DNA from 4 places in the Shewanella sp. MM_2022_3 genome. Region 3 is predicted to be linked to each of the others. Evidence: predicted binding sites of a transcription regulator. Region 3 holds the regulator's gene; each other region holds the start of a gene.
What was found. Region 3 encodes LexA, which represses DNA repair genes until DNA is damaged. Its sites were predicted from a motif close to TACTGTATNNNNATACAGTA; they were not measured.

Region 1 (8,032 bases), on a different contig from region 3:
CACATTTTCGACCAACTGAAGCGTCTGAAGTCTAAGCGTAAGATGAGCTTCTGGTACGGTGCACGTTCTAAGCGTGAAATGTTCTACGTGGAAGACTTTGACGGCTTAGCGGCTGAAAACGACAACTTCGTATGGCATGTGGCCCTGTCTGATCCTCAACCAGAGGACAACTGGGATGGTTACACAGGTTTCATCCATAACGTACTGTATGAAAACTACCTGAAAGACCATGAAGCGCCAGAAGATTGTGAGTTCTACATGTGTGGACCTCCAATGATGAACGCGGCCGTGATCGGTATGTTGAAAAATCTTGGTGTCGAAGACGAAAACATCCTATTGGATGACTTCGGCGGCTAATGTGAATTAGCCCAAGGTGAGAAGAGTTGCAGATGTGGAGTAAAGCTCTCATCTGCAACTTTTGCATTAAAGGGCATCCAAAAGAGTTGTTAGTCACTATGTTTAAAACCCTAGCGTTAAAAACCCCTGTGTTAAAAACCTCAGTGTTGAAGCATTCAGTGAACTGGCTGGTCCTTGTAGGTCTAGCCTTTTTTATTTCAGCCTGTAGCAAACAGGATGAGGTTATCTCCCTTGCGGGCAGCACAATGGGCACGACTTACCATATTAAAGTGGTTCCTAATGAGCAAATGCCCACGGCCCAGCTATTGCAGGCCGAAATTGACTTAGCCCTAGAGCAAGTCAATAACCAGATGTCGACCTATCGACCTAATTCAGAATTGTCCCGTTTCAACCAGTTACCGCTTGAGCAAAGTGTCGAAGTGTCGCCGGATACTGTCAAAGTGGTTAAAGAAGGCATGCGTTTGTATCACGTGACAGACAAAGCCTTAGACATTACCTTAGGGCCGCTGGTGAACTTATGGGGATTTGGCCCCGATAAGCGCCCAACCAAAGTACCGACTCAAGCCGAGATTGATGCAGCTAAGGCTAAAACGGGTATCAGTGAGCTTTCTATCGAAGGCAATCGCTTAAGCAAGCATAACGCCCATTTGTACGTGGATTTGTCATCTATCGCCAAGGGCTTTGGCGTGGATAAAGTGGCTACTATTTTAGATAAATATCACGCAACGGGTTACTTAGTTGAAATTGGTGGCGAGCTGAGCATTAAAGGTACCAAAGGCGATGGCAGTTCGTGGCGTGTCGCCATAGAGAAGCCGACCGATGAGGGCATGGCGGTACAGCAGGTGATTGAACCGGGCACTATGGCCATGGCGACGTCGGGGGATTACCGCAATTATTATGAGGAAGAAGGTCAACGTTTTACCCATATAATCGATCCGCGTACAGGTTTGCCTATCAATCATAAGTTAGCATCTGTGACCGTTTTGCATAAAGAATGTATGACGGCCGATGGTTTTGCGACGGCGATGATGGTTTTAGGCACAGAAGCGTCATTGGAGCTTGCCAAGAAAGAACACTTGGCGATAATGCTAATAGAAAAGCAAGGCGAAGGATTTAAAGTCTACTACAGTGACGCCTTCAAGCCTTTCCTTAAGTAGTTGGAGTTAACATGAGCACTTTTATCGCGGCATTTGTGATTTTATTACTGTTCTTTTTGCTTATGTCGATAGGTTATCTCATCAAGCGCAAAGCCGTTGAAGGAAGCTGTGGCGGTTTAGGTGTATTAGGGATTGAAAAAGCCTGCGATTGTGATGATCCCTGCGACAAGCGTAAGCGTCGTATGGCCGCTGAAGAAGCGCGCCGAGCGAAGTTAACCAAAGACCGGATCATTTAATTATCCGCTTCAACTAAAATAGCCTCCTCTGGAGGCTATTTTTTTGCCTCAAATTTAGCATCGTTAAAATTAATCCTTGATTTATGAGGAGGATAGCAGGCTAATCTAAGCGATAATGAGAATGCTTTTTATCTTTAAGTTTGTGAAAAATAAAGAAAATTTGAGTTAGCTTGAAAACTGTACTAGGCTAGAAGCTTGATTTAGATCAATCTTTCACTCATATCAAGGATCGTAACTTATGAAAGGTCATCCAAAAGTGGTGGGACAACTCAATCGGGTGCTTACCTGTGAGTTAACGGCCATTAATCAATATTTTCTCCACGCCAGAATGTTCAAGCATTGGGGGCTGGAGAAGCTAAACCACGTCGAATACAAGAAATCCATCCAAGATATGAAACACGCCGATAAGCTTATTGAGCGGGTATTATTTTTAGAGGGATTACCGAATCTACAACAGCTCGAAAAACTGCGTATTGGCGAGCACACTCAAGAGATGCTCGATTGCGATTTAGCCATGGTGCAGGAACAACTCTCGCTGTTGCGGGATGCCATTACACTCTGCGAAGTTGAGCAGGATTATGTCAGTCGCGATCTGCTCGAAGATATTCTTGAAGATGAAGAAGAGCATTTAGATTGGCTCGAGTCACAGCAGGAGCTGATTAGCTTAACAGGCATTCAAAACTATCTTCAATCGCAAATTAGTGAGTCATAGGAGCTGAATATGAAAGGTGATAAAGACGTCATCGATGCGTTAAATCGACTCCTAACCGGAGAGTTATCGGCGATGGATCAGTATTTTGTCCATGCTCATATGTACGAAGATTGGGGACTCAACGAACTTTATGAGCGTATTGCCCATGAGTCGGATGATGAGAAAGCCCATGCCGCAAAACTGGTGCAGCGTATCTTATTCCTCGAAGGTGTGCCCAATGTGGCTGCAAGGGAAGCGCTCAACATTGGCTCGACTGTCGAAGAGATGCTGCGTAACGATCTCGCCTATGAATACAAGGTGGCCGATGATTTACGTAAAGTCATTGCGTTGTGTGAGCAGAAAAAAGATTATCAAACCCGTGAGATCTTAGAAGTGCTACTCGATGATACCGAATCTGACCATATGTATTGGTTAGAGAAACAGCTCGGTTTAATTGACCGCATTGGTTTAGCGAATTATCTGCAAACTAAGATGTAACAATATCCGATTGCGCGGCTCAAGCACAAAGGCCAGTCATTTTATGACTGGCCTTTGTTTTGGGATTTTGAGTATTTAGTCTAACACTCTGTAAAAATTAGCTGTAGTAATGAGATGTTCTGTTTGAGGTGGATTGTTTAGCGATTCCTGTTATGTCATTAATGTCTATTCTTTACAAATACTTGTTTACGTTTTTTCTCATCATTTTGGCTGTTGTTGGCGGGTAAAAATTGTTACCGTGTGAAGCTGTTTTTGCAGGCTTTTATGTTAAGTGGTTGGTTAACCAGACGGGAAGATGAATGAGATATATAAAACGTTCTCTAAGTTTGCAGTTAGTGGTAACTATCGTCGGTGCCCTCGCTGTACTACTTACTTTAGTTGCCGCTTTGCTCGTGAATAAAGAAAGTAATAATACACGTAAGCAGGTGGATGCCGACATTTCGGCACTTGTAGCCTTAAAAGCCAATGAGATCAGTGGTTACTTTGTTGCCAAGGGGCAAGTAATCCACTCGGTATTTGCCGAGCCTGGGCTTATCAACTGGTTTAGTCAGTATCATGCCCGAGGCAGTAATCTGGCGCAGGATCAGCAATATCAAGATATTATTCGTTATTTTCGCTCGTTTTCCGACCGTGATAGCGATGTGAAATCAGTATTCTTTGGTTCGGCAAACACCTTTGAGTATTTTGACCTTAATGGCCGTTTCGATGGCGATCCTGATTATTACACCAATAAGCGTCCTTGGTGGCAGGAGGCGATTGATCAACATGGCCTGTTTGTGGGCGATCCTGCGGTCGATGCCAACGATGGTTCTATTTCTGCAACGGTTAAAACCCCAGTCTATAGTGCTAATGGCGAACTTATTGGCATTGGTGGTATGGATATTCTGATCGATACCATTGGTAAAAACCTATTAGCACCGATTAAATACCGCAACTATGGCCAAGCCTTCCTGATGACGGATGAAGGTAAGCTTGTGTATTTCCCAGGATTCTCGGATAAATTCCCTCCCGGCTCACTTGCCAATCAAATTGATAGCCAATTTAAAGATACCTCCGGTTTTACAGCATTAATGCAACAAATGCAGCGCGAGCCTCAGGGGTTTGCCGAAGTTACTTTTAATGGCGTATCACAGCGAGTGACCTTTGTGACTGTAGGCGGGGATTATCCTAAGCAAAAGTGGCATTTAGCCTTTATGTTGCCCCATGAAGTAATTGAAGCGCCTGTTACCAAAGCCTTTTGGAATGCCTGTTTTGTTGCATTAGGGATCATGCTGTTAGTGGGGATTACTGTTTGGTTGATGTTATTACCCTTTAGACGCCAGCTCAGCAAGTTACTCGATGCGATGGAAGACATTGCCGAGGGTGACAGTGACTTATCCCAACGCATTTTAATGGAACGGGAAGATGAGCTAGGTAAACTGGGTGATGCTTTCAATCGTTTTGCTGAAAAGGTTCAGCAAATGTTGCTGCATACCCGTAGCTTAACCCAAGAGGTCGGCACTGGAGTGATGGATGCGCGCCAAGTGTGTGATTTAGCTGTCTCGTCGGTGTCATCGCAAAAACAACAAATCGATTCTGTCGCGACGGCAGCAACTCAAATGGCGCAGACGAGCCAAGAAATGGCGATAAGTGCTCAACGTGCAAATGATTTTGCCGAAAAGGCACAGACTCAGGCCCTTGACGGTACGCAAATTGTGTCCCGTGCGACCGAAGGGATGAAGGCATTATCGGTTCAAGTCATCGAAGCGGCTAATGTGATTAAGCGGCTACGAAGCAGCTCAGAGCAAATTGGTGAAGTCTTGAGCGTGATCCGCAATATTGCCGACCAAACTAACTTGCTGGCATTGAACGCGGCCATCGAGGCGGCGCGGGCGGGTGATCAAGGTCGAGGCTTCGCCGTTGTTGCTGACGAAGTGCGCACGCTGGCTTTGCGTACCCAAGATTCTACCGCCAATATTCAAGGCATTATCCAAACTCTGCAACAAAGTGCGCTTCAGGCTGAACAAGTGATGGAATCAGGGGTTGAGCAGGCAAGAGTAGGGCAAGACTTAACCACGCAAGTCGAGCAAGCCCTCAGCGACATCGCCAGTGCGATTACGTCTATCCAGCAGCAAACGGTGGAAATTACTGTGGCGATAGGCCAGCAGGCAGTGGTTGCCGATGAAGTGGCGCAAAACGTGGTGAGCGTGCGTGGTTTATCCGATCAATCCCTATTGTCAAGCCAAGATCTCTCCCAAAGTCTACAAGGATTTGAGCAAGCAACTCGAGAACTGACACGTAATATTGGTCAATTTAAAATTTAAATGCTGTTGTTTTAAAACCAAAGGAGCCTTAGCGCTCCTTTGGTTTTTTTGGGAATGTTATACTTGGATAAGGATGCTTGAGTCGATAGGTGAACTTCGCGACTGCGTAAATATGTCCTAGATACTTGATCACTGTTTTTATATACAGTATTTTGGGTGTTGGAGGAACCTTTAGTGCGAAAAATCATTCATGTTGATATGGATTGCTACTTTGCTGCGGTGGAAATGCGAGACTTTCCCGAATACCGTGGTAAACCGTTAGCCGTTGGTGGGAGCCGTGAGCGGCGAGGGGTTATCAGCACCTGTAATTACGAAGCGCGCCGATTTGGTGTGCGCTCCGCTATGGCAACGGCTTATGCGCTTAAACTGTGCCCAGACTTAATTCTTGTCCCCGGTCGAATGCAGGTCTATAAGGATATATCGCAACAAATTCGCGCTATCTTCTCTCGATACACTGAATTGATTGAACCCCTCTCCCTCGATGAAGCCTACTTAGATGTTAGCGATTGCAAGCTGTTTAAGGGCTCTGCAACTCTGATTGCTGAAGCGATTCGCCATGATATTTTGGCCGAAACAGGGCTTACTGCTTCGGCTGGCGTTGCTCCTGTTAAATTCCTCGCCAAGGTGGCCTCTGACTTAAATAAACCTAATGGTTTGTATGTTATTTCGCCCGACAAGGTTCCTGAGTTCATTAAAACCTTATCCCTACGCAAGATCCCCGGTGTGGGGAAAGTCACCGCAGAAAAACTTTCCTCTTTGGGGTTAAATACTTGCGGAGATATACAAACTTATCCAAAACAAGACCTTATTACTCGTTTTGGCAAATTTGGTGCCGTATTAATTGAAAGATCCCATGGGATTGATGAGCGTGGGTTATCAGTGAGTCGCGAGCGTAAATCTGTCGGCGTTGAAACTACGTTGGCGCAGGATATTTATACCCTCGAGCAGTGCCAGCAAGTGATGCCTGGATTAATACAAGAGTTATCAACTCGCCTAAGTCGTAGTGCCAAGGATCGACAAATCCATAAGCAGGTGGTGAAGCTTAAATTCAGTGACTTTAAACAAACAACCATTGAACATCGCAGTAATGATGTGTCTGTGATGATGTTTTACGAATTATTATCCCAGGCAATGACAAGGCAAGAAGGGAGGGGGATTCGGCTACTCGGCGTGGCTGTGGGACTTACTGATAAATCACCGATTGCGAAGGTTGATCCATTGCAAACCCAACTCGCGTTATCAATTTAATCAATCTCATCCCTTACACGTTATCAATCGCTATAACTTAAAGCGGCTGACTAAGGCTGTTAGTTCATTGGCCATGGTTGAAAGTTGGATACTTGCAGCATGGATTTCGTCTGTTGTATGTCGACTCTCTTCTGATTGCTCTGCAATATGCTGAATATTGTGATGGCTTTCGTTTTCCATTATTGACTGTGCTTTCGCGGCAAGCGCGATTTGATTATTCATTTCGCTGATTTCGCTCACCATTTCCGCAATATGAGCCAAAGCTTCTCCAGCATTGCTGGCGGCTTCCACACTAGCAATCGCTTTTTGATTACCGATATTGATAGCTGCAACGGCACTTTGAGTGCCATTTTGGACATTCGCTATCATCAGTTTTATTTCCTCCGTTGATTGATGGGTTTTGGAGGCGAGAGAGCGCACTTCATCGGCCACGACGGCAAAACCTCGGCCTTGTTCTCCTGCACGAGCGGCTTCAATAGCAGCATTTAGGGCAAGTAAATTGGTTTGTTCGGCGATAGCTTGAATCACTTCAAGTACTTTTCCTATGTGCTGCCCTTCGAGCTCTAGCTTGTTAATTTGGTTTTCTGCTTGGCTAACATCTTGGGCGAGTTGTCGGATAACAGCTATGGTGTTTTGTACTTTTTCTTGGCCTGTGGCGGTAAAGTTGTCAGCCTGTTTAGCCGCCTCTGCTGCATGGTTAGCGCTGCTTGAAACCTCTTGCACAGAGGCTGCAATATGGTCGCTTGCATCAGCCACTTTCCGAGTCGTTTCTTCCTGTGTCCTTAAGGTTTGCTTGGCCATTTCGCTGGCGTGGGCAAGCCCTTGTGCTGATAGCGTAAGCCTGGCGGTCGAGTCTTTAAACTGCGAAATAATACTATGCAGATTGTCCAGGAAATGATTAAAGGCACGGGCTAAGTCTCCAAGCTCATCCTTGGAGGTTAAGTTAATCCTTGCTCTTAAGTCTCCATCACCATCGGTAATATCATGAATTTTCGCCAATAAAACAGCGAGTGGCCGACTAATTAATTTAGGTAATGCTATGACATAGATGGCGCAAATAATAATGCTGATTGCAAGGGCGACAAGTTGTAGTTTTTGTCCTTCTAGGGCATCAGCTTCAACTTGTTCTACGGCACCCTTTGTATGGCTATTTAGCTCATCGGTCAGATGACTGATATGTACATGGAGCTTATCAAAGAGGGTTGCACCTTGACCAAAGCTTAAATCTATTGCTGTGGTGCGACCATTTCGGCCATTGTTAGTGCGTTGATTACTAATTTCATTGGTTATTTTTTGCCATTCATTAAAGGTTTGGGTTAACTCTGTGAGTTGATTTAGAGCCTGCTGGCTTGTTGTTACCTTGGCAAAATGTGTTAAGTGTTGGTTGACTAGCTCAATACTTTGGTTGTGTTGCTTCAAAAGTTGGTTGTAGGAGTCTGTTCCAACATTAACAAACATTAGACTTCTTTCTGCCACTTGCGCTTGGTATAACTCTTTATCCGCTTGTAGCAGCAGGGATTGGCTAGGTAAATATTCTAATGC
Region 2 (8,032 bases), on a different contig from region 3:
ATAACCCCATCCACAGGCCAATTTGCCAATGGACTTGCCCAAGAAAGCCAAAGATCGCCAGCGCCGTCAAATTGCTGGTAAAAGTCATGGCTCTAGCGAGCGCGCAACTATGCAAAAGAGGTAATTTATATAATGAACCTGAACTCACTGTCCAAAAGGCGCCAATGCCGGGACCAGCAAAACCATCGTAGATGCCTAGTAATAAACCTTGCAGGCTTTGCTTGAGCTTGGATTGGGCTTTTGTCGGCGTCTGACAATCGGTATCCGAGATGGCATTAGGGCTCAGCAAACTGTAAATTGCAATGCCAATAATGAGCAGTGGTAAGGCTTTTTCAAGCCACTGCGCGTTTAACAAATAAACTAATACACTGCCAAAAACCGCGCCAATAAAGGTGGCGATAAACGCCATATACCAAAAGTTGGGTTTGAGCAGATGTTGGCGATAATAGGTCCAAGCCGCCATCGAGGAGCCAAAACTGGCAGCAAATTTATTGGTACCTAAGGCGGTGTGGGGTGGAATCCCTAGGGTGAGTAGGGCTGGGATGGAGAGCAGGCCGCCACCACCGACCACGGCATCGATAAAACCTGCAATTAAGCCAATGACAGCCAACAGGGCCCAGTTACTGGGCTCGAGTAACAACTCCAAATCTTAATCCTACTCAATGACTCGTCTAAAAGGTGGGAGTGCGTCTAGCAAGGATTTGCCGTAACGCTTCGTCACTAACCGTCTATCTAGGATAGTGACTCGACCATAATCTTGCTCTTTACGCAGTAATCTACCACAACTTTGGATAAGCTTTCGCGATGCATCAGGAATGGTGAGCTGCAGAAACGGATTTCCACCCTTTATTTTCACATATTCAGCATGGGCTTGCTCAACGGGTGATGTTGGCACAGCAAAGGGTAGCTTAGTGACGATGAGGTTGGTGAGGTAATCTCCTGGTAAGTCCAAGCCTTCAGAAAAACTGCCTGTGCCAAATAAGATGCTTGGCTCACCTTTGTCACATTTAGCTTTGTGGGTCTCAAGCAATTGCTGGCGTGGTGCATTACCTTGGATCAGGATTTCCTGTGTGAGTTTGCCCTCGAGCAATTCGGCCACTTTTTCCATTTGCCAGTAAGAGGCAAACAGCACTAAGGTAGCCATTTCACCTTCAATTAGCTCGATAATTTGTTCGGCAAGTTCAGCAGTATAGGCATCATCCGTCGGCTCGGTTTTCATCTTAGGTAAGTAGAGCGTGGCATTATTCGGATAATCGAAAGGGGATTGCAGAGCAAGATAACGGCTGCCGTCCTTTAATGATAACCCTACCTGATGGGCAAAATGGTCAAAGTTATTCAGCGCCCGCAGCGTAGCGCTACATAGCACGACGCCAGCTGCCTTTTGCCACAGCATCGATTCGAGCATAAAACCGACTTCAATTGGTGAGGCGCTAAACAGATAATCGACCTGTTTGCCTGTAATTAACTCGATCCAACGGGCCATTGGGGCACCTTTAGTGGAATCTTCCTTGGCCATCATTTTCCAGAGCTTTTGCAGGTTTTCGAGTCGCTGCAACATAAAGCCCATTTCGGCCTGTAGCGCTTCAGCCTGGTGCTTAGGAATATCGCCATCTTTTATCGCTTCTGCGAGCAATAATTGCATCTTATTAAATTGCTTGAGAGCAAGATTGGAGGTGGTTGCGAGATTCTCGGCAGGGATTTTTAACGCATCGGGTAATTTGCCGTGTTCGAACCGATAGCGACTCTCAGGATTAGCAAACTGCTTGGTCTGGGTATCACAATAGTGGGCGACTTGATTGAGCTGAGCGATTAAGTCGCCAATATGATCCTGCATCGCCTGCGCTGGGGCGATGATATTGTTGCTCTTTATCTGATTTTGTAACTTGGCGCTGGTCTTACCGACTTTTTCAAGCCAGTCGGCGGCGCCTCTAAGCGTTGCCTGTGCGCTAGAAAAGTCCCGTGCGACAATTGGTAAGTGGTGAGCTTCGTCAATGACGTAAAATACCTCTTCGGGATCGGGCAAAATCACCCCGCCGCCTAGCTCTAAGTCGGCAAAAAGTAAGCTGTGGTTGGCGATCAGTACATCCCAAGTATCCACATCCTCACGGGCCTTGTGAAACGGGCAATTACGATGGCTGGCGAGTTGCCGATGACAACTGTGTTTATCGCAGGCGATTTGTTGCCAGAGATGGTCCGGTATCGGTGTCGATAGCGTATCGATTTCACCGTTCCAGCGGCCTTCATTAAAGTCGCTGAGCAGCTCCTGCAACATGGCTATTTGGCTGTTATCAGGCTTTGTTTGCCACATGGCCATTTGGGTACTGTTATCATCGCCGATTAACATTGCAAGCTTGGATAAACAGACATAGCGCTGACGCCCTTTGACCAGACCAAAGCGAAAGTTTAACCCTGATTGTTCAAGAAAAAACGGTAAGTCTTTGTGCAGCAACTGCTCCTGCAGCGCAACGGTTGCTGTGGCGATACAGACTTTTTTCTTACTCGCAAGCGCAAGCGGTATCGTGCCCAAAATATAAGACAATGATTTACCAATCCCCGTACCCGCTTCGACCACTATGATGCGTCTATCTTTGTCATAGTCGCCAGCCAAGGTCTTAGAGATTTCTGCCACCATAAAATTTTGCTCGCGGCGCGGCCTAAAATTAGGCAAAGCGGCGGCAATATCTTTATAGATAGCGCGGATCTGGTTTTTTACGTTGTCAGGTAACATGCGGCACTACTTTATCGAATTAATGCTGTACATAATAACAGTGATTGCATAGCCTAAGAAACTTTTCTGCCATTTTATGGCAATTTTATTCTGTATCCCGAGAATCAATAAGCAGCGAGAGCCTTAGAGTGAAACCGCAGTTGAATCCACCCGAGAGTCTGACACATGACACGGCTGCGCCCGTGAGTGTACAGGGACGCGTCCTGACGCGCCATGCTATTACACGCGGTTCAACGCTCGTGTTGCAGTATTATCTCGCCACTGTTTCTGGCCCTGTGCTGGTGGAGTTACCTGGCTCTGAGTACATTTGTTTTTGCCATCAAAGCGATATGGCTGCATTACAGTTACAAACGCCGGGGCTGGCGCTACGCTTTGTGCCGCTTATGCTTAAAAGTTTTAAAAAACAATCCGTGGCGGCGATTTATGCCCAGTCGAGCAGTGTGTTTCGTCACTTACAGCGGATAGCGACAGATGCGGGTATTCCCTTATTTGAGTCGGATATCCGTCCAGAGCAGCGCTTTTTAATCGAACGTTTTGTGGCACTCGATGTGGTATTTTTAGGGCATTATGTCAGCAACGCTGGCATAGATGGGCAGTTGCCTGTGTTTAGCGCAATACGTGCAAAAGCGGTTGTGCCGCAGGCGGAAATAAAATTGCGTTCAATCTCGCTTGATTTTGAATGCAGCTTTGACGGATTACTCTATTCTGTGGCCCTTTATGGGCGCGGTGCGCAATCTCAGCCCTATGAAAAAGTCATTATGGTGGGTGAGCCGCAACCTGATGCTGCAATCTACATTGAATGGGTGAACGATGAAGCGGCGCTTATTCATCATCTCATCGCTTGGTTTACTGAGTTTGATCCCGATGTGATTATTGGTTGGTCAGTAGTGACCTTTGATCTGGCCCTGTTATATCGGCGTGCTTTACTGCACCGGATCCCGCTGCGTATCGGTCGAGGTGGCGCGCTCCTTGAGTGGAAGGTGGAGAATAAATTTCGGCCAGAAACCTTAAGTTTGCCTGGGCGAGTGGTGCTCGATGGTATCGATTGGTTAAAGGCGGCCTTTTATCAATTCGAGCGCTTCTCCTTGGAGTTTGTCGCCCAAGCGATGCTGGGCGAAGGCAAAGCGATTCATGATGTAGAAAATCGAGCGCAAGAGATTGATGCGCTATTTGCCGAAAATAAACAAGGGCTTGCTCACTATAATCTGACTGATAGTCGCTTAGTGTGGGATATTTTTGAGCATACTCAGTTGTGGGATTTTGCCCTCGCTCGCGCCGAGTTAACGGGATTAGAACTGGGGCGGGTAGGCGCCTCGGTCGCCGCATTCAACCATTTGTATCTACCGCATTTACATAGAGCGGGTTTCGTCGCGCCCGCAGAGCCGGCAAGTCAAGGGATTGAAAGCCCTGGCGGTTATGTAATGGATTCAGTCCCTGGTTTTTATCAACATATTTTAGTGTTTGACTTTAAAAGTCTTTATCCATCGATAATTCGTACTTTTTTAATTGATCCGAAAGGGCTCATTGAAGGTCTGGATAACGAGGAACATATTTTGGACGAGTCTGAAATCGTTCCCGGTTTTTTAGGGGCTCGTTTTAGTCGGCATCAACCGATCCTGCCTAAACTTATCCAAAATCTCTCAGAACAACGCGAAAAAGCCAAGCGGGAGGCAAATGCGCCTTTATCGCAAGCAATTAAAATCATTATGAATTCGCTCTATGGGGTTTTAGGCTCCCAAGGCTGTGTTTTCCATGATGCGAAACTGGCAAGCTCCATCACCATGCGCGGTCATCAAATAATGAAACAGACTCGCGCTTGGATAGAGGAAATGGGTTATCAAGTTATTTATGGGGACACGGATTCCACCTTTGTCTATTTGGGCTCTGAGCCTGATCTCAGTGATATTAATGCCTTAGGTAAGCAGATTGCCGCGCAAATCAATCAACAATGGCAGAGTAAAATCGTAAAGGAGTTTCAGTTAGAAAGCTTCCTTGAGCTACAGTTTGAGCGCCATTACGAACAGTTTTTTATGCCGACCTTGAGGGGATCGGAGGAGGGGAGTAAGAAGCGTTATGTCGGTGCTTGGCGCAACAGGAATGGAGGGCTGGAAATCACTTTTAAGGGGATGGAGCAGGTACGAAGTGATTGGAGCCCCTTAGCGCGTAAGGTTCAAGCTGAACTTTATGAGCGAATGTTCAATCAGCGAGATATCAGCGGTTATCTCGCTGGTGTCATAAGCGAACTGCAGTCAGGAAAGCGGGATGCTGAATTAGTGTTTAGCAAACGAATGCGCCGAAATCTTGAAGAGTACACCGCAAAATCCTCTCCCCATGTCAAAGTCGCACGTCAGCTATGTGAGTTAACAGGAAAGGTATCCTATGGCAAGAGAGGAGCTCAGATTGATTATGTCATCACTGTAAATGGTCCTGAACCTGTTTCACATAGATCGTCTATAATTGATTATCAATACTACGTTGATAAGCAAATTAGTCCCATTGCAGAGCCTATTTTTTCAATAATGAAATTGAATTACACAGACATTGTCTCTAAACAGTTGCTGTTAATTTAATGTTTATGTTGTTTTATTTGTGTTTTATTAACGAGTGTTTATAGTGTTTTAACCTGTTTTACAGCGGTTAATCAGTCGGTTTTTGTGATATTTATCTACAGAATGCTTAGGTTTCCCTTGGAGTGTTTATTGAAAGTTTGCTACTCTCAATGGGAAATTGTAAGGAAATATAACAACGGAATGACGTTGATAAAACATAAACGAAAAGGTTAAGCACCAAATGAACAAAACGATAGTCGCCACTGCGTTAGCAGCACTCTTTCTTGCGCCAACTGTATCTGCAATCGAAATCTACAAAGATGACAAAAATGCAGTCGAGATAGGGGGGTTTATTGATGCGCGTGTAATCAACACTCAAGGTGAAACTGAGGTTGTAAATGGTGCTTCTCGAATTAATTTTGGTTTCAGCCGTGAGTTAACCCATGGCTGGAATGCGTTTGCTAAGTTGGAATGGGGCGTTAACCCCGTTGGCAACAGTGATATTGTCTATAACAACCGCTTTGAATCCGTTCAGGATGAGTTTTTTTACAATCGGTTAGGTTACGCTGGTATCAGTCACGATAAATACGGCACGATCACTATTGGTAAACAATGGGGTGCTTGGTATGACGTGGTTTATAACACCAACTACGGTTTTGTATGGGACGGAAACGCTGCCGGTGTGTACACCTTTAATAAAGACGATGGCGCAGTAAATGGCGTAGGTCGTGGCGATAAAACGGTACAATACCGCAACTCATTTGGTGACTTCAGTTTTGCGGTACAATCTCAGTTAAAAAATAATAGCTTTTACACCTGTGATATTGAAAATATCACAGAAGAAGCCTGTGAAGCAGAATGGAATGCAGGTAAAAAAGAAGCACAACAGGTTACCTATGATTACACCTATGGTGGTTCTGTCACTTACAAAGCCACAGATAAACTTAGTCTGATGGCGGGTGTAAACCGCGGTGAGTTTGATATTGCCTACGGTAATGGTGATCAAAAAACGGCTGTTGATTTAATCTATGGCGTGGGCGCTACTTGGGGTGACTTCGACAAGAATGGTTTATATGTTGCCGCCAACGTTCACAAAGAAGAGAACCATGATACCGATAACATTGGTCGCTTGATTAAAGATGCCTATGGCGTTGAAACTTTAGTTTCATATAAGTTTGACAATGGTTTACGCCCATTCGTTTCCTATAACATTCTGGATGCTGGTAAAGACTATGTTATCCAACCAAACTTTAACGCCGATCCTAACGATGTGTTTAAGCGCCAGTTTGTAGTTGTAGGCTTACACTTTGTTTGGGACCCAAGCACAGTTCTTTATGTTGAAGCACGTAAAGACTACAGCGACTTTACCAGCGCAGACCAGGCCCAAGAAGCCAGAATGTCATTGTCAGAAGATGATGGCATCGCTATTGGTATTCGCTACACTCTTTAAAATCATAACATCGCCTTAAACGGCTTTAGTTTAACAAAAACGCCAGTCAGTAATGACTGGCGTTTTTTGCTTTTAGATTTCAAAGCATACGATTCTCGCTTTCAAAATGAGCATATTGTCATCAGCTGGTTTTATTTGTTTATTTTTTGTTGATTAAAGGTTTTATATGTGATTTTATTGTTTCTGCCGAGTACAGCGTGTTTTCGACGTACTTTTGTTTGAAACTGCTTATTAAATAAGCGGATTATAATAAAGACATAATATGTCCAGGGAGATAGACAATGCATAAGAATAACTTATTAGCCAAATCTGTGCGTTTTGCATTGATTGGTGGTGTGGCAGCAACCGCGCTAAACGTGCCATTAGTAATGGCTGCTGATGAAGCTGGTGCTGATAAAAAAGTAGAACGTATTGAAGTTACTGGTTCACGTATCAAGCGTACTGATATGGAAGCGGCAAGTCCTGTTCTTGTGATGAATAGAGATGAGCTTGAAGCTACTGGTATGATCAGTATTGGTGATATCCTGCAAACGATCCCAGCAGCTGGTTCAGCATTAAACACTGCTTTTAACAATGGTGGTGATGGTTCTACTAACATGGACCTGCGAAACCTTGGCGCACAACGTCTATTGGTATTAGTTAATGGTAAGCGCTGGATATCTTCTTTAGGTTCAACCGTAGACTTAAACACCATTCCTACATCAGCAATTGAACGTATCGAAGTGCTTAAAGATGGTGCTTCAGCTGTTTACGGTTCTGATGCTATTGCTGGTGTAGTTAACATTATTACTCGCAAAAACTTTGAAGGTGTTGAAGTTTCTGTCTATGGTGGACAAAACGCTAAATATGACGATGGTCGCCAATATACTGCTGACTTTACTGCGGGTTCAGTTTCTGAAAAAGGCGGGCTATTGTTCAATATGAGTCATGTGACTCAGCAACCTATTTGGGCTGGAGACCGTGATATTTCGGATACTGGTTACAGTTCAACGGCTGATAATACGCGTCTGCAAATCAAAGGTTCGCAACTAAATCAAGCAAACCAAGATGCATTAGCCGCACTTGCAACACCAAATCCTAAAACAGGTATTTACAATCTTATGGTGAAGGAAGGGACAGGCACTAACGTTGGGCCAGATCAATTCCGTCCTCGTACTGGTGCTGATGTTTATAACTATGCACCTGATAACTATTTGTCTACTCCACAGAACCGTAACTCTTTTTATGTTCAAGGTTTTTATGATATTTCAGACAACTTAAGAGTTGTTTCTGACTTTATGATGACCAATCGTAAGTCATCTCAAG
Region 3 (8,032 bases):
GCAAATTACCAATCGCGAGGAAGAAAGTGATGATCATCCCGCCGAGCATAATGGTCGTAATACGATCCACCGCCTTGGTACTGATCAACACGATACAGGCGAGCACGACAGCAAATACTAATCCGGCGACACTTTGAGGCAGCTCAATCCCCATACCTTGGAGGCTATGGTTAACAATCGAGCCACCGCCACTGATGTAGGCGTAGGTTAAGATGTAGAGCACGAAGGCAATGGACACCCCATTCACGATGCGCCAAAACTGGCCTAAAGTTTCCTTGGTCAGGGTATCGAAACTCGCTCCCGGCTCGAAATGCAGGTTGGTTTCGAGCAGTAACAGTCCCGACATCAACATGCAAAACCAAATACCGAGTAACATCAGTACCGAGTAACCAAACCACATGCCAGCGCCCACGACAGGCAAAGAAAACATCCCCGCCCCGACTGTGGTACCGGCAATAATCATGGCACCACCAAGCAAAGACTTGCCCACCGGCTTATTCTTCGCCGCATTCATATGGTTAGCCATTAAGCGATATGCTCCGCGGTCACGCTGGCGACAATCGTCTGCCTTACAGAGGCTCTGAGTAAGCTATTAGCTTGATCGCGAATGCGCTCAACATCAGATTTATCTTCCTTACCAGAGAAATAACCCAACTCTTTTAGCTTAACACTCAAGGTGTTATAGAGTTTCTTATCGTAAAATTCTGGTGCGGTAATTCCATGCAGCGCCCCTAAACGTTGGGCAAGCAGATGGCTTTCAGACTCGAGATCCGAACGCTCCATCTTAGGTCTGTGGGCCAGCAGATTGAAGATAATGGCATAGCGTTGCAAGGTCTCACTAACGCTGCCAGCCAACAATAACATTTGGCTGGTGTGCTCGGTCACAACCGACAACATATCGCTTTCCTGCACTAGACCTTGCTCAATAAACAGCTCGAGCACTTGATTCACGTAGCTTGGGAGATCTTTGATCCCCATAAACAACTCCGCCTTCAATAACGGATAAAAGTCGTTCACTATCCCAAGGATTTGCGCTCTTGAAATCTGTTTATTATTGATTAAACAGCTGGCAATTAATGACGGAATAATAAATAAGTGAATGATATTATTGCGATAGTATGTCATTGACGTCGCTTGTTTTTCATCAATTGACACTATCTCACCCAAAGGATCGGCGTTGATGGAGAACTTGTTCAGCTCTAATCCTTGTTGTACTAAGTGCTTACCATCACCTTCGGCAACCGACGTAAACGACGTGTAAGGCACACGCTTAAGCAGGGTCAGGTATAAATCTAACTGACGCTCGAGCAAACAACGCTCTAAGGCATTTTGCTCCGACGCCAACAACACTAAACTGGTCAAGGTAATAGAGCTGGCGGCAGCGGCGTCGTTAATCCGCGTCATCACCCGATTTGCTAACACGTTCACCGCTGGGGTTAACCAAGTCGGTTTTTGCTCAGGATCATCAGCCACTTCACTGCGCCAGTTAGGTGCCGTTTCATTCAAGAAATTTTGCAATGTAATCGGCTCACCAAAGTTGACATAACCTTGGCCAAAATTACCTAATTTACGAATAGCACCAAAGACTTGCCATACAGATTCTTTCTGTTTTTTCTTACCGCTTAGCTCTTTGTGATAGGTCGCCACTTCCATCACGTGATCGTAGCCTAAATACACAGGCACTAAGGTGACTGGGCGTTCGATACCACGCAGCACACTGTTGATCGTCATAGCGATCATGCCCGTTTTAGGCGCCAATAGACGACCGGTACGAGAACGGCCACCTTCAGAGAAATACTCAACCGAATATCCCTTAGCAAACAGCTGATCGAGGTACTCACGGAACACTGCCGTATAGAGTTTGTTGCCGTTAAAACTACGGCGAATAAAGAAAGCCCCGCCACGGCGGAACAGCGGCCCCGCAGGCCAGAAGTTTAGGTTGATACCCGCAGCAATATGCGGTGGCACCATACCTTGGTAATACAGAATGTAAGATAACAGCAGGTAATCCATATGGCTGCGATGGCAGGGCACATACACAATCTCATGACCATCGTGGTGTAACTGCCGAATATGCTCGGCACCTTTGATGTTAATACCGCTGTAGAGCTTGTTCCATAACCACGTTAAAAAGCGCTCGGCAATACGTACGAGACTATCGGAATAATTCGCCGCAATTTCATCAAGATATTCAATTGCCGTTTCACGCGCTTGGGTTTCAGAAATCTTCTTGCTCGCGGCTTCTTCCTGAATCGCCTTGCGTAAGGATTCAGATTTCAGCAAGGAATGGAATAACGCCTGACGATTAGGCAACACAGGCCCCGTCATCACCTTACGTTGGCGGCGGAAATGTACTCTCGCTACTCGAGCCAATTTATGGGCAATGCCCATATCGGTACCATGTTCGTCGGCCATGTAACGCAGCGATACCGCATTAGAAAATTGCACAAAGTTATGACGGCCCAAAAATAGGATCATCAAGCACTTACGTAACCAAGTAGGGTTCTCGCGCTCAAGCACTGCCGCCTTCATGGTGTCGTCTTCTTTACCCGGAGTACGACCCCAATACAGACTCACAGGCACCAGCTGTATATCTAACTCTGGCTTTTCCTTATGGACGGCCAACAAACGCATAAAACATTCGAGGAATGGCTCATTGCTGGCGCGTTCACCAAATAAGGGCTTACGACCTTCAAGGCATACCACCCGTGGCGCCACAACGCCATTCACCACCAGCGGCTCGTAAGGGCTTGGCAAACCAAGTTTCGTGGTGATCTCGCTTAACGCAGCAATATCACTCAGGGATTCTGTTTTCATTACATAAGCAAGCGGTCTGGAGGCATCCAGATTCAGATCGGCAAAGGGATCCTGTGGCACAACAATAGTGTGCACTAAGTGCTTTTGGATCCAACGTAATGATTTCAACCAAAGAGAGTCTTGTTTAGGCATTATTCTTATGCAATGTAAGTACGTTCATTAGCCCCATAGAATACCAGATTCTAGAGAATATACCCAAACAACCTAAAGATGCAGGATTCAGCGGCTGATTTTAATGACTTAGTAACGCACTTTAGGCAACACCATTTATTGATACCGTGCAAATGGCATTCACCCCATAGATGACGATTATGGTTATTTGCAGATCTAGCTGACCAAGTTAAAAGTGGTTAATACTTGCACTACCAATAATACTGTATATAATAACAGTAACTGTATAGAAAAACAGGAAATACCATGAGACCGTTGACGCCACGCCAAGCCGAAATTTTAGAGCTGATTAAACGTAATATTGCCGAGACTGGCATGCCACCCACTCGGGCCGAAATTGCCACCCGTTTGGGTTTTAAAAGTGCAAATGCCGCAGAAGAACACCTTAAGGCATTGGCGAAAAAAGGCTGCATCGAGATCATGCCTGGTACTTCCCGCGGGATCCGTCTCCCTGTAGAGGAAGAAGATAACCGCGAAACAGGCTTGCCACTGATTGGCCAAGTGGCAGCGGGTGAACCTATTCTCGCCCAAGAGCATGTCGAACAGTATTACCAAGTCGACCCCAGCATGTTCCACCCTGCTGCCGATTTCCTGCTGCGCGTAAAAGGCGACAGTATGAAGAATATCGGCATCCTTGAGGGTGACCTGCTTGCCGTTCATAAAGTACAACAAGCGCGCAATGGACAAGTTGTTGTTGCTCGCGTTGATGATGATGTAACCGTAAAACGCTTTGAAAAAAAAGGTAATTTAGTCTACCTACATGCCGAGAATGAAGACTATTCACCGATTAAAGTCGATTTGAGTTTCCAAAGTCTAACAATTGAAGGGCTCGCCGTAGGGGTGATCCGCAATGGAGATTGGCTATGAACAAACTATTAGGTAATGCCCCGCGTCACCCCGGTTTATGGCTCGATACGGTTCGAGATACAGAGACCGACTGGCAGCATACATCAATAGTCACTATGCCAACTCAGAGCCAAGGGCGCCAAGAGCTGACACAGCTGAGCAAACAACTTGCCCAACTGAGCCAACAGGGAAGATGGATAGTGCTCATCAACCCACCTAGTATTGGCTACAAGCAGCTATTAGCAAACGCAGGTGTGCGTATGGATCGCGTACTATTGGTTCACGCAAAAGATGAGGTCGAAACCCTTTGGGCGATGGAAAAAGCCTTAACCAGTGGCACATCTAGCGCAGTGATTACTTGGATTAACGCCCTAGATACTCGCGATAATCGTCGCCTACAAATTGTAGCAAAGAGCGCACGTGCAATGGGTATCGTGCTTGAAGGTTCAACGAATGACCAACCTTCTAGCATCAATCTCACACAATCGGCTAAATTTACTCAACCCGCATTTTTCAGCTCTGTTCATTAAAAATTTTTCACACCGTATTTAGCCTTGAAAGCCGCCTCACCTGTGAATGTGAGGCTTTTTTTTGGCAATTTTTCAGACAATTAGAAAAAGAAGTGATCTTGATCAATTTTTAAACAGCAAGTATGTTTGATTTAGGCGCACATGATATATCGCCTGTTTAGGCAGAAATATCGCGTTATTTTCGAATATCGCTCGCCCACAAAAATTGAGAATAATGGGTTTATTCAGCAGTATGTGCCAGTGTGGCTAATACCAGCAGTAACAATACTTGATCATAAGTAAGCCGCCAACGCACGTTGAAGTCAGAAACACTTTTTTGGGAACTGAAGAGTTTGCATAGAGTTGAGACTTACTGTGTTGCTCTTCTTTGTAGTTGCTATTTGCAATTAGCAGAGGAGAAGTCTTGTGAAGCAATGGTTGTATTGTTTACTCGTGGTGCTATTCGCCCCACCGTTGGCCGCAGCAGACATGCGGTTCAATATGACGCCTGGCGTAACAGAAATCAGTGGCAAGGTATACCACCTGCACATGACGATTCTGTATATCTGCTGCGCGATAGGCTTAGTGGTTTTTGGCGTTATGATTTATGCCATGATCAACCACAGAAAATCCAAGGGCGCGGTCGCGTCACACTTCCATGAGAGTACAAAAGTTGAGATCGCTTGGACGATAATTCCCTTTATCATTCTGATCTTAATGGCGATTCCGGCAACTAAAACTCTGATTGCCATGGAAGACCCCAGCAATGCCGATCTCACGGTAAAAGTCACAGGATCGCAATGGAAGTGGCATTACAGCTATTTCGATCAAGATATTGAGTTTTACAGTATTCTCGCCACACCAAGACCTCAAATCGAAGGTAGTGAGGCCAAGGGAGAGCACTACTTACTCGAGGTCGATAAGCCCCTTGTCCTGCCTGTAAATAGAAAAATCCGCTTTCTGATGACTTCTGAAGATGTTATCCATTCATGGTGGGTACCAGATTTTGCAGTGAAAAAAGATGCTAACCCAGGGTTTATCAACGAGGCGTGGACCCGTATCGATAAACCCGGCATTTACCGTGGTCAATGTGCCGAACTTTGCGGCAAAGATCATGGATTTATGCCGATAGTGGTTCAGGCACTGCCCGAAGCCGAGTTCGATGCTTGGGTTGCAGAACAAAAACAAGCTGCCAATGCCGCAGCGCAAGCCGCACAAGCCGCCTTATCACAAACACTGAGTAAAGAAGAGCTGATGACTCAAGGTGAGCAAGTTTACCTTGGTCACTGCGCAGCCTGCCATCAACCTAATGGCGAAGGTCTCAAAGGCGTATTCCCACATCTCAAAGGCAGCCCCATCGCTACTGGGCCACTGAGCGGTCATCTTGAAATCGTGCTCAATGGTAAAACGGGTACGGCCATGCAAGCCTTCAGTAAACAATTAACGCCCCAAGAAATTGCCGCAGTGATTACCTATGAGCGTAATGCGTGGGGCAATAACACTGGGGATGCGGTGCAAGCCAAAGACGTTGATGCCCATAAATCCGGTGGCACCAATAGCGAACCAGTAACAACGACTCCGCCCCCCTCAACCACCGATGCGCCCAAAGCGGCGACAGAGCCCATCGCCAGTGTCGACCCCGCGAGTCTTCCCACGCTTAGCCATGATGAACTGATGGCCGAAGGAGAAAAGACCTATGCCACAGTTTGCGCCGCCTGCCACCAGCTAACGGGTGCAGGTATGCCTCCCGCCTTCCCCGCCCTTGCTGGTAGCGTTATTGCAACAGGCCCAGTCGCCAATCACATCGATATAGTGATGCACGGTAAACCGGGCACGGCGATGCAGGCATTTGGCAACCAACTCACACCACAACAACTTGCTGCCATCATTACCTATGAGCGCAATGCGTGGGGCAACAATACCGGCGATACAGTGCAACCCGCTGATATTGCACGCCATGGACAGTAGGGGATTAAGATGAGCACACTGACTCAAGATCAAATTGCCGCCCATGATGAACACCATCACGGTGCACCTAAAGGCATCATGCGCTGGTTACTCACCACTAACCACAAGGACATTGGCACCCTGTACCTATGGTTTAGTTTCATAATGTTTTTAACCGGTGGTGCGATGGCCATGGTGATCCGCGCCGAACTCTTTCAGCCCGGATTACAACTCGTTGAGCCTAACTTCTTCAACCAAATGACCACAGTGCATGGGCTAATCATGGTATTCGGCGCAGTGATGCCAGCCTTTACCGGACTAGCTAACTGGCTGATCCCGATGATGATTGGTGCGCCTGATATGGCGCTTCCACGTATGAACAACTGGAGTTTTTGGATCCTGCCCTTCGCCTTTGCAATATTGTTGAGTTCATTGTTTATGGAAGGCGGCGGCCCTAACTTTGGTTGGACCTTCTACGCACCACTCTCGACCACTTATAGCCCCGACAGCACAGCATTATTTGTATTCTCGATCCATATCATGGGGATAAGTTCGATCATGGGTGCCATCAACGTGATCGTAACCATAGTCAACCTGCGCGCTCCCGGCATGACGTGGATGAAGTTACCACTGTTCGTATGGACCTGGCTGATTACCGCCTTCTTGCTGATCGCCGTTATGCCCGTACTCGCTGGTGCCGTCACTATGGTGTTAACCGATAAGTTTTTCGGTACTAGCTTCTTCGAGGCGGCAGGCGGCGGCGATCCTGTGATGTTCCAGCATATCTTCTGGTTCTTCGGTCACCCCGAAGTCTACATCATGATTTTGCCTTCCTTCGGCATTATCTCTGCCATAGTTCCTGCTTTCAGCCGTAAACCATTATTCGGCTATGCATCCATGGTGTATGCCACGGCGAGTATTGCGATTTTGTCCTTCCTCGTGTGGGCGCACCATATGTTCACCACCGGTATGCCTGTGTTTGCCGAGCTGTTTTTTATGTACTGCACTATGCTGATTGCCGTGCCGACAGGGGTAAAAGTGTTTAACTGGGTAGCGACCATGTGGCGCGGCTCACTGAGTTTTGAAACCCCAATGTTGTTCGCGGTGGCCTTTATTATTCTGTTCACTATTGGCGGCTTCTCTGGCCTGATGCTCGCCATCACGCCAGCCGACTTCCAATACCACGATACTTACTTTGTGGTGGCTCACTTCCACTACGTGTTGGTCACGGGTGCGATTTTCTCCATCATGGCAGCGGCCTATTACTGGCTACCAAAATGGACCGGGTATATGTACAGCGAAAAGCTCGGCCAGTGGCATTTTTGGTGTTCGGTGATTTCGGTCAATGTGTTATTTTTCCCGATGCATTTCTTAGGTCTTGCGGGTATGCCAAGGCGAATTCCCGATTACTCGATTCAATTTGCCGATGTAAATCAAATCGTGTCGATTGGGGGTTTTGCGTTTGGGCTATCTCAGCTGATTTTCCTCGTGCTGGTAATTAAGTGCATTCGGGGCGGCGAAAAGGCGCCCGCCAAACCTTGGGAAGGCAGCGAAGGCTTAGAGTGGACCCTACCAAGCCCAGCGCCCTATCACTCTTTCACCACGCCACCCGAGGTGAAATAACATGCAAGGCCAACCCCATCAGCAAAACATCAAGTCCAACCGTAAGCTCATTAGCCTGTTGGTGCTGGGCTGCCTTGCGATGTTTGGCTTTGGGTTCGCCTTAGTGCCGCTCTACGATG
Region 4 (8,032 bases), on a different contig from region 3:
CGGTTTCAGCCATGACTCTGAGTTGCGTATTCACCGTTACCAGTGCTTGCTGTAAGTTAAGCATCTGTCGCTCTTTTTCTTCACGCAGCAATAACTCGTTCAGCGCTGCGGAAAACTGAGTCAACATCACTTTTTTTTGTTTAGTCCAATTTAGTGGCCGAGAAACCATTGATAGCGATAATAGCCCGACAATTTCATCGGCATTTTTCATGGCAAATGCGGCAATAGAGCAAATACCAATACCTCGAAGTAACCCGTATTCTTCAGGCGATGTTTGCTTCAATGAGTCGACATTCTCGATAACTAATGTCGATTCCTGCTCAAATTTTTGTGCCAGCAAAGTAACAATATCCGCAGAAATGCTAATAATTTCAGATACATTAGGTTCACTAGACCAAACGCAACGGTAGTTTACCTGTCGTTGGTTAAACTCTATTAGGCTTACCCTTTCGACATCAAATAATCGCCCGATTTTACGGCAAACCTCAGTAAGGTTGTTGTCTAAGTTAAGGGTCTCCACTGTTAAAAATTGCAATGATATTTCAGCTAACAGTTGGCTAGCTTGGGACTGCCAATTGAGCGCTTGAGTCCGCTCATCAACTAAACGTGCTAACTGACTTTGCTGTTGCTGCAATGCACGCTTTTGGCGTTTATTAACCGCAAGATCGTTACGAATTCTTTGATACATAGCCTGAAGCGATTGAGCAACATGACCAATTTCATCAGGATTTCTCACCACACTATCGGGTACGGTTAACTTAGGTAATGCATTCAGATTTATCTGGTTAGCAAACCGCTCCAATTCCGATAAACGATTGGTCACCAATAAACGCACCAGCGTAAGGATAAGATAAATCATCAGTAAGGTTTTAAGCCCATTGCCTAAGACAATAATGATCAATTGTTGCCATAATTCGTAATAGAGTTTGTCCGTATCCAGCCCGACAGTCAGCATACCAATCTGTTGTTCCTGATACATAATTGGGTAACGAAACAGAGTTTGTCGGGAATCCTTAGCGTGAATCGCCTTGCCCAACTGCATGGCTACGCCATCGATACTCTCTAAATTGACACTCGACACCATCGGCATCATGCCCAAGCCTGAAAGCAAATCAGATAACAGACCATGGTCCACATCCCAAAGTGACTTAGCAATAGTGGGTAAGATCGATTCGGAATATTCACGAATATCGGCAGTTGTATTATCAATGCTTTCTTGATAATTCCACACTAACTGCACCAGCATGGTCAGGACAGCAAAAAATGAGCTCACCCCAATAATAGTGAGCGTCATTCTATGACTGATGGAATGATTACGATGCTTCATGAATACCTATTAATTACTGTTGTGATAACTTATCCACTATTTGTGTCTTAAAAATCCCAGCCCAATCCCTTGCAACTAACTTCTGATAAAAAGCTGAATCGGGATTAAGTACCCTAAAGAGTTCTATATCCTCATAGGAGGAATAACGTTGGGTCTCTTGGTATTGTTTGAGCTGAATTAACCCTAAAGCACCCGCTAAAAAATGCCCACCTCCCAGAGCACTCACTTTACGTTCTTGGCAGAGCGACAAAATCTCAGGGGAAGTATTAATCGAACTGACCAGTACATCACGTCCAGGTTCAAGGCCCTTTTCGCGGAGTGCTTTTACCACTCCGATAGCCATTTTATCGTTCGCCGTCCAGATTAAGGTTAAATCCGGATAACGGCTGAGCAAGGTTAATGTTTGATCATAAGCAATATCTTCACGCCATTGACCATATACCGTTTGAGTAACAATAACATTGGGTTGCATAAAGAAATAATCATTAGCGCCTTGAGTTCTTAACACTGATGCGGGCGTAGATTTATCGCCCGAGATTAATAAAACCTTAGCCTTTTTATTTTCTAAACGACTTAGCAAATTTTTAGCGGTATCAGCACCAATAGCATAGTTATCTGGGATAAGCGCTGGTAATAAATAAGTTTGCCAATGTGGATCTGCCAATAAGTGTTCTCGCTCGGCGACAGAAATATCATTTAAAATCAATTGAACATATATGGGATATTGATAAAGCATCTGCAACATTTTTATCGCAGACTGCTTCTCATTCACTAAAATAATATGAGTAGGAAGTGATGGCTGAGATTTTAGTAACGTTTCTAATTGAGCAATCATTTTAAAGTGATTGCGATCTGAATGTATGATTTGCAAATTAATATCAAGCTTTGATGAAGCCACCTGCATTAATTTATCGACATCACCCCAAAAGCTATCCGTAACCGCGCCTGGATTAAAAAAAACCACATCCAATTTAGCCCACGCAGGCAAAGCAAAACACAGTATGCCTATCCATAAACAACGTAAACATAATAGATGCAAAGGCGAGTACTCCTCGACCGTGTTTCCCCGCATGTGATCCATCACAGAGGTCACTTTATTATTATCGATTCACAACCTTGTTACCGCATAATTACCAAAACAACTCAATGGCAACCAACACTTCGATTAAACCACAAAATAACAAAAAGTGTACTTTATAATAAAGAATATTAATTTTTGCTCCTGTTTTAGGCTCGAAATTATAGAATATTCATTTAATATTAATAAGATAACTCGACGTATAAGATAAGAGGCTATTTTTAATTCCAATATTGCTCATTCAGCCTCTTTACATAGCGCACTTAACCACAGTCTATCCCCCAAGATTGCCTTACGTTTATTCTCTGTTAGTATATGTATAAATTAACAGTGATTGAGTGCTAACGACTTGCAGCAATTGGATCTTGTTCCGATCACCGAACTCAAGGGCGTCGCCAAAAGAGTCGCGGAAAAACTCGCCAAACTCGGCATCACAACAGTACAAGATCTGCTGTTTCACTTGCCCCTGCGCTACGAAGACCGCACTCAAATCTATCCCATCGCCGCACTCATGCCCGGAAATTACGGCACCATTGAGGCCGAAATCCAGTCGACTCAAATCCTTCAAGGCCGTAAACGCATGCTCGTCTGCAATGTGCGTGACGATACTGGCAGCATGAGCCTACGCTTTTTTAACTTTTCAATGGCGCAGCGCAATGCGATGCAAAATGGATTAATGATCCGTGCCTATGGCGAAATTCGTCGCGGAAGTCATCAAGCGGAAATCGTGCACCCCGAATATAAAATCGTCTATCCGGGTGAGGATATTCACCTAAGCGATACACTTACGCCGATTTATCCCACCACCGAGGGCTTAAAACAGGCGAGTTGGATTAAGCTCACCGAACAGGCACTTGAATTATTAGAAGATGGCGGCTTGACCGAGTTATTACCCGCCCATTTGCAGCCAAACAACATGAGCCTAAAACAGGCGCTGCAAACCCTGCATCGCCCCCATGCGGGGATTTCACAATTTGATTTAGAGCTTGGTCAACACCCCGCGCAGCAGCGACTGGTGCAGGAAGAATTACTCGCCCACAACCTGAGTATGCTACGCCTAAGACAACGCAGTAACCTCGACGCCGCCGTGACCATGCATGCCACGGGGCAATTACTAAAGCCTTTTCTCGCCTCACTGCCCTTTAAACCCACAGGCGCGCAGCAACGTGTCGTTGCCGAGATAGGTAAAGATTTAGCACAACCGCACCCCATGATGCGCTTAGTGCAAGGGGATGTCGGCTCAGGCAAAACCTTAGTCGCCGCCCTCGCCGCCCTTCAAGCGATTGAAAACGGCTATCAAGTGGCCATGATGGCGCCCACCGAATTACTCGCCGAGCAGCATGCAGCTAACTTTGCCGCGTGGTTTGAACCACTAGGATTAAAAGTCGGTTGGCTTGCGGGTAAGCTTAAAGGTAAAGCTCGGGCGCAATCTTTAGCGGATATTGAATCTGGCGCGGCACAAATGGTGATCGGCACCCACGCCATTTTTCAGCAACAGGTTATCTTCCATAGGCTCGCTTTAATTATCATCGACGAGCAGCACCGATTTGGTGTCCACCAGCGGATGGGACTCAGGGAAAAAGGTATCAATCAAGGGTTTCATCCCCATCAGTTGATTATGACGGCAACCCCGATCCCACGGACGTTAGCCATGACAGCCTACGCCGATCTCGACACCTCGATTATCGATGAGTTACCCCCAGGGCGCACACCCGTCACCACAGTCGCCATACCCGATTCGCGCCGTAATGAAGTACTCGAGCGCGTCCGCAACAGCGTGATCACGGACAAACGCCAAGCCTATTGGGTCTGTACCTTGATTGAAGAGTCCGAAGTCCTCGAGTGCCAGGCCGCCGAAGATACCGCTGAAGAATTGCGCCAAGCACTGCCGGAGCTGACCATAGGTTTAGTACACGGCAGGATGAAAAGTGCTGAAAAGCAACAAATTATGACGGACTTTAAAGCGGGAACCATCAACTTATTGGTGGCAACCACAGTAATTGAGGTCGGCGTCGATGTCCCTAACTCTAGCCTGATGATAATCGAAAACCCCGAACGATTGGGACTTGCACAGTTGCATCAACTGCGAGGACGAGTAGGGCGCGGTGCCGTAGCCAGTCATTGTGTGTTACTCTACAAGGCGCCACTGAGTCAAACCGCAAGTCAGCGGTTGAATGTCCTACGGCAGAGTAATGATGGTTTTGTTATCGCACAGAAAGACCTAGAGATACGTGGTCCCGGTGAAGTGTTAGGCACTAAACAGACAGGGCTAGCCGAACTTAAGATAGCTGATTTAGTTAGAGATCAAGCGCTTATACCACATATCCAAAAGCTTGCGAATCATGTGATGTCGCAAGCACCCGATGCGGTTGATGCCATTATTCATCGTTGGCTTGGGCATAGGCAACAATATGTCCAAGCGTAAACCTTAAGCTAACCCCTTCAAGGTAAAATAAATTCAACCTGTTCAGCTAACCGCTATGGACAAGCGCGTGTAAACTTGCAAAATGAACTTGCAACCTAAAAGGCGGCACTTGCACTTTAATGTTAGCTGCATGATATTCACCACATTACCTTGACACTGAAGCGAAGGATGTAAAATGCAAGTTAATCAAGATGATAGAATTACACCTCAAGAGACCTCGTCTAGCAGCAATCGCTTTGCATTGATTGCGATTGTGCTCGTCATCCTGCTCTCTGCGGCAGGTTATTACTACTATAGTAAAGATGACTCACCCAAACTCATTCCTAATGCACCGATAGTACTACCAGAGCCACCATCGTCAGAACCGCTTACTCTGGAAACAAACCCGGAGCCTGAAACCACTCCAGTGGAAAACGTAACACCACAAACGACCACGACGGAAACTGACTCAACCACTACCGTTGAGCCTCAAGCGCCCGTAGAAACGGTGCCAAACTTGCCTGAGAGTGATGCTTTTGTGCATCAAAAAGCACTGGCACTTATCAGCAATAATGTCGTAGGTTCATCCTTAGTCACACAAGATTTGATCCGTCAGTTTGTAGTCTTCGTGGATAACTTGGCGCAGGGCGAATTGACCCGCAAAGTCAGCCCAATTAAGGGCCCTGAAAAACTCTTTATCGTGGCGGAAATCACTAACAAAGTGTATTTAAATCCAGAGAGTTACCACAGATATGATGCCTACGCGACCGTCATTGCCAATATGGATGAGCAAAGCTTAATGCACACCTACAAGCAACTCACGCCGCTATTTGATGAAGCCTTCGCTGAACTGGGTTATAGCAACGCCAAGTTCAATGACAGAATGCTACAAGCAATTAAGGTAATGCTCGCAGCGCCAATTATTGAAGAGCCCATTGAGCTGAGTTCAATTAGCGTCAACTATCGCTTCGTTGATCCCAATTTGGAAGCCTTACCCAGTGCCCAAAAACTGCTTGTTCGTATGGGACCAGAGAACACTCGTAAAGTGAAAACTGCACTGCGTAAAATGGAAAGCCAACTCGCACAATAGATTGATATTCAATCAATAGTGGCATTATTAATAATAAACAGGCGCCTCGAGCGTCTGTTTACTATTGATATCAGAGCCTGTTCAACTGAGGTTAAGCCACTTAGTCTACACTCCCTGTCTTTATCCCGTTCTGAAAACTATGTTAGCCAACAGTGACAAAGCAAAATCTCATTGCATTTTATTAACCTTGCATATGCAAATGACTTCATTAAAACTAAGGACTTAGTGTAGAATGTGCCGTTCAATAAATGGGGGAATTGTGTTCGTTCATCCAACGAGCAAATAGCGATAAGCCAGTCAATTCATTAATGTTTTCGCTTAGTTAGGGATAACTAAGACAGCTTTAAATAGTGTCGAGGCAAAGTAGTGCAACTCAGATTCAGCATCCTCTCTTGGGGGGCGTGGGCTCCAAACTATCAGCAGCATGATGACTGGCAAACTTGGTGCAAGCACTCGGCTGAAACGACCAAAGAGGCTTCACCCACTGACAGCATATCTCCGGCACTTCCCCAAGTGCCAGCCATGCAGCGTAGACGCTTTAGCCGTTTAACAAAAATGATGCTAGATGTCAGTTTTCAATGTGATACGCCACCAAACTGCCGTTCGATATTTGCTTCCCGCCACGGCGAACTGCATCGCACTATTGGCTTGCTCGAAGATATTATCGCTAAGCAACCGCTTTCTCCCTTAGGTTTTAGTCAATCCGTGCATAACACTGGCAGTGGTATTTTTGGCATTTTACACAATAACACCGCCCCTTCTACCTCAATTGCCGCAGGCACTGAAACCCTTTCCCAAGCCATGGTGGAAGCTTTCGCCCAGCTACATCAATCAGCAGAGCCGTTATTACTGATCTTTGGCGATGATCCTGTGCCGCCGGTATACGATGAGTTTACCCAAGAGTATGAACTCCCCTTAGCCTTAGGTTTTACCCTCGCGCCCGCTTGTCATCGCTCGTCCGTAAAGCTCACGCTAAGCCAACTGACTCAAGCACAGCAACAAGTTACTCCTGCGCTGTCCTACGGCATGTTGATCCATGCTCTAGCGACCTCACAAAACATTGCTGGCTGTTTATCCCATTGGCACTGGAGCGTAGAGCATGGCTAATCCCGCTCCACAGGGTGCACAGTTCAATGTCGCTTATACGCTGCCCGAAAAACGCCGCACGGGAATCAACTATATTCCCCGTTGGCTCGGTGGCGTCAGTTGCTATATTGCCTTTGGTTTAGGTGGACTGTTAAGTTCGCTCACTATATTGCCTTTACTGCGTTTTTGGCCCGGCACACCTGAGGCGAGGATTATCCGCGTGCAAAAAGCCGTGCACACTATGTTTAAAGGCTTTGTCGCTATGTTGACGTGGGCTGGGGTGATCAACGTTAGCACCCACAATGCCGAGCAGTTACATAGCGCCAAAGGGGTGATCGTCATAGCCAATCACCCGAGTCTCGTCGATGTGGTGGTGTTGATCAGTCTCATGCCCAATGCGGGTTGTATCGTTAAACAAGGCCTTTGGCGTAATCCGTTTTTACGTGGTGTGGTTTCCTGCGCAGGTTATATCCCGAATCGCGGCGCAGAGTTGATGCTCGAAGATTGCAGCGAAGTGCTCGCCAGAGGCACTAATTTAATTATCTTCCCTGAAGGTACGCGCACAGTATTTGGCTCAATAATCAATGAGTTTGCCCGGGGCGCCGCCAATATTGCCATTCGTACCCAAGCCGATATTTTACCTGTGGTTTTGCGCACCAATGTACGAGGTTTGACAAAGGAACAGCCTTGGTATGAGATCCCAAGGCAAACCATGGGAATGGCCGTCGAAATCGGCAATCCAATTCCTCACCAAGCCTATCAAGCCCCTTTGGGTGAGCATGCGAAAATGGCCCGACAATTAACTCGGGACCTTGAACAATATTATCAACAACAACTCGAAAATAATTATGACTTTACACAACGAAATTAAACAGTTAATTATCGACTGCCTCGACCTAGAAGATGTCAGTATTGATGATATTGAAACCGATGCGCCGCTATTTGGTGACGGACTCGGACTCGATTCTATCGACGCCCTCGAGTTAGGGTTAGCCATCAAGAAAAAGTTTGATGTCAAAATCGAAGCCAACTCGGATAGCACTAAAG

Region 1: dinB (DNA polymerase IV) is a predicted target of LexA. The motif match lies at 5,373-5,392, and genes of this name have one in related genera.
Region 2: dinG (ATP-dependent DNA helicase DinG) is a predicted target of LexA. The motif match lies at 2,752-2,771, and genes of this name have one in related genera.
Region 4: recG (ATP-dependent DNA helicase RecG) is a predicted target of LexA. The motif match lies at 2,719-2,738, and genes of this name have one in related genera.

What each region holds. Positions count from the first base shown of each region.
Region 1 covers NZ_JAKZGV010000038.1:17,625-25,656, forward strand. The annotation lists gene nqrF (NADH:ubiquinone reductase (Na(+)-transporting) subunit F) at 1-357, shown strand, start outside; gene MMG82_RS16155 (FAD:protein FMN transferase) at 456-1,514, shown strand; gene nqrM ((Na+)-NQR maturation NqrM) at 1,526-1,750, shown strand; gene bfr (bacterioferritin) at 1,989-2,462, shown strand; gene bfr (bacterioferritin) at 2,472-2,939, shown strand; gene MMG82_RS16175 (methyl-accepting chemotaxis protein) at 3,239-5,242, shown strand; gene dinB (DNA polymerase IV) at 5,417-6,490, shown strand; gene MMG82_RS16185 (methyl-accepting chemotaxis protein) at 6,521-8,032, opposite strand, start outside.
Region 2 covers NZ_JAKZGV010000012.1:60,198-68,229, forward strand. The annotation lists gene MMG82_RS09320 (TSUP family transporter) at 1-646, opposite strand, end outside; gene dinG (ATP-dependent DNA helicase DinG) at 656-2,728, opposite strand; gene MMG82_RS09330 (DNA polymerase II) at 2,869-5,298, shown strand; gene MMG82_RS09335 (porin) at 5,519-6,727, shown strand; gene MMG82_RS09340 (TonB-dependent receptor) at 7,009-8,032, shown strand, end outside.
Region 3 covers NZ_JAKZGV010000004.1:122,362-130,393, reverse strand. The annotation lists gene mtr (tryptophan permease) at 1-526, opposite strand, end outside; gene plsB (glycerol-3-phosphate 1-O-acyltransferase PlsB) at 526-2,949, opposite strand; gene lexA (transcriptional repressor LexA) at 3,235-3,855, shown strand; gene MMG82_RS04155 (SulA-like leucine-rich domain-containing protein) at 3,852-4,364, shown strand; gene coxB (cytochrome c oxidase subunit II) at 4,770-6,311, shown strand; gene ctaD (cytochrome c oxidase subunit I) at 6,321-7,913, shown strand; gene MMG82_RS04140 (cytochrome c oxidase assembly protein) at 7,915-8,032, shown strand, end outside.
Region 4 covers NZ_JAKZGV010000005.1:48,441-56,472, forward strand. The annotation lists gene MMG82_RS04695 (GGDEF domain-containing protein) at 1-1,327, opposite strand, end outside; gene MMG82_RS04700 (ABC transporter substrate-binding protein) at 1,341-2,399, opposite strand; gene recG (ATP-dependent DNA helicase RecG) at 2,755-4,830, shown strand; gene MMG82_RS04710 (DUF3014 domain-containing protein) at 5,006-5,899, shown strand; gene MMG82_RS04715 (beta-ketoacyl synthase chain length factor) at 6,266-7,006, shown strand; gene MMG82_RS04720 (lysophospholipid acyltransferase family protein) at 6,999-7,856, shown strand; gene MMG82_RS04725 (phosphopantetheine-binding protein) at 7,834-8,032, shown strand, end outside.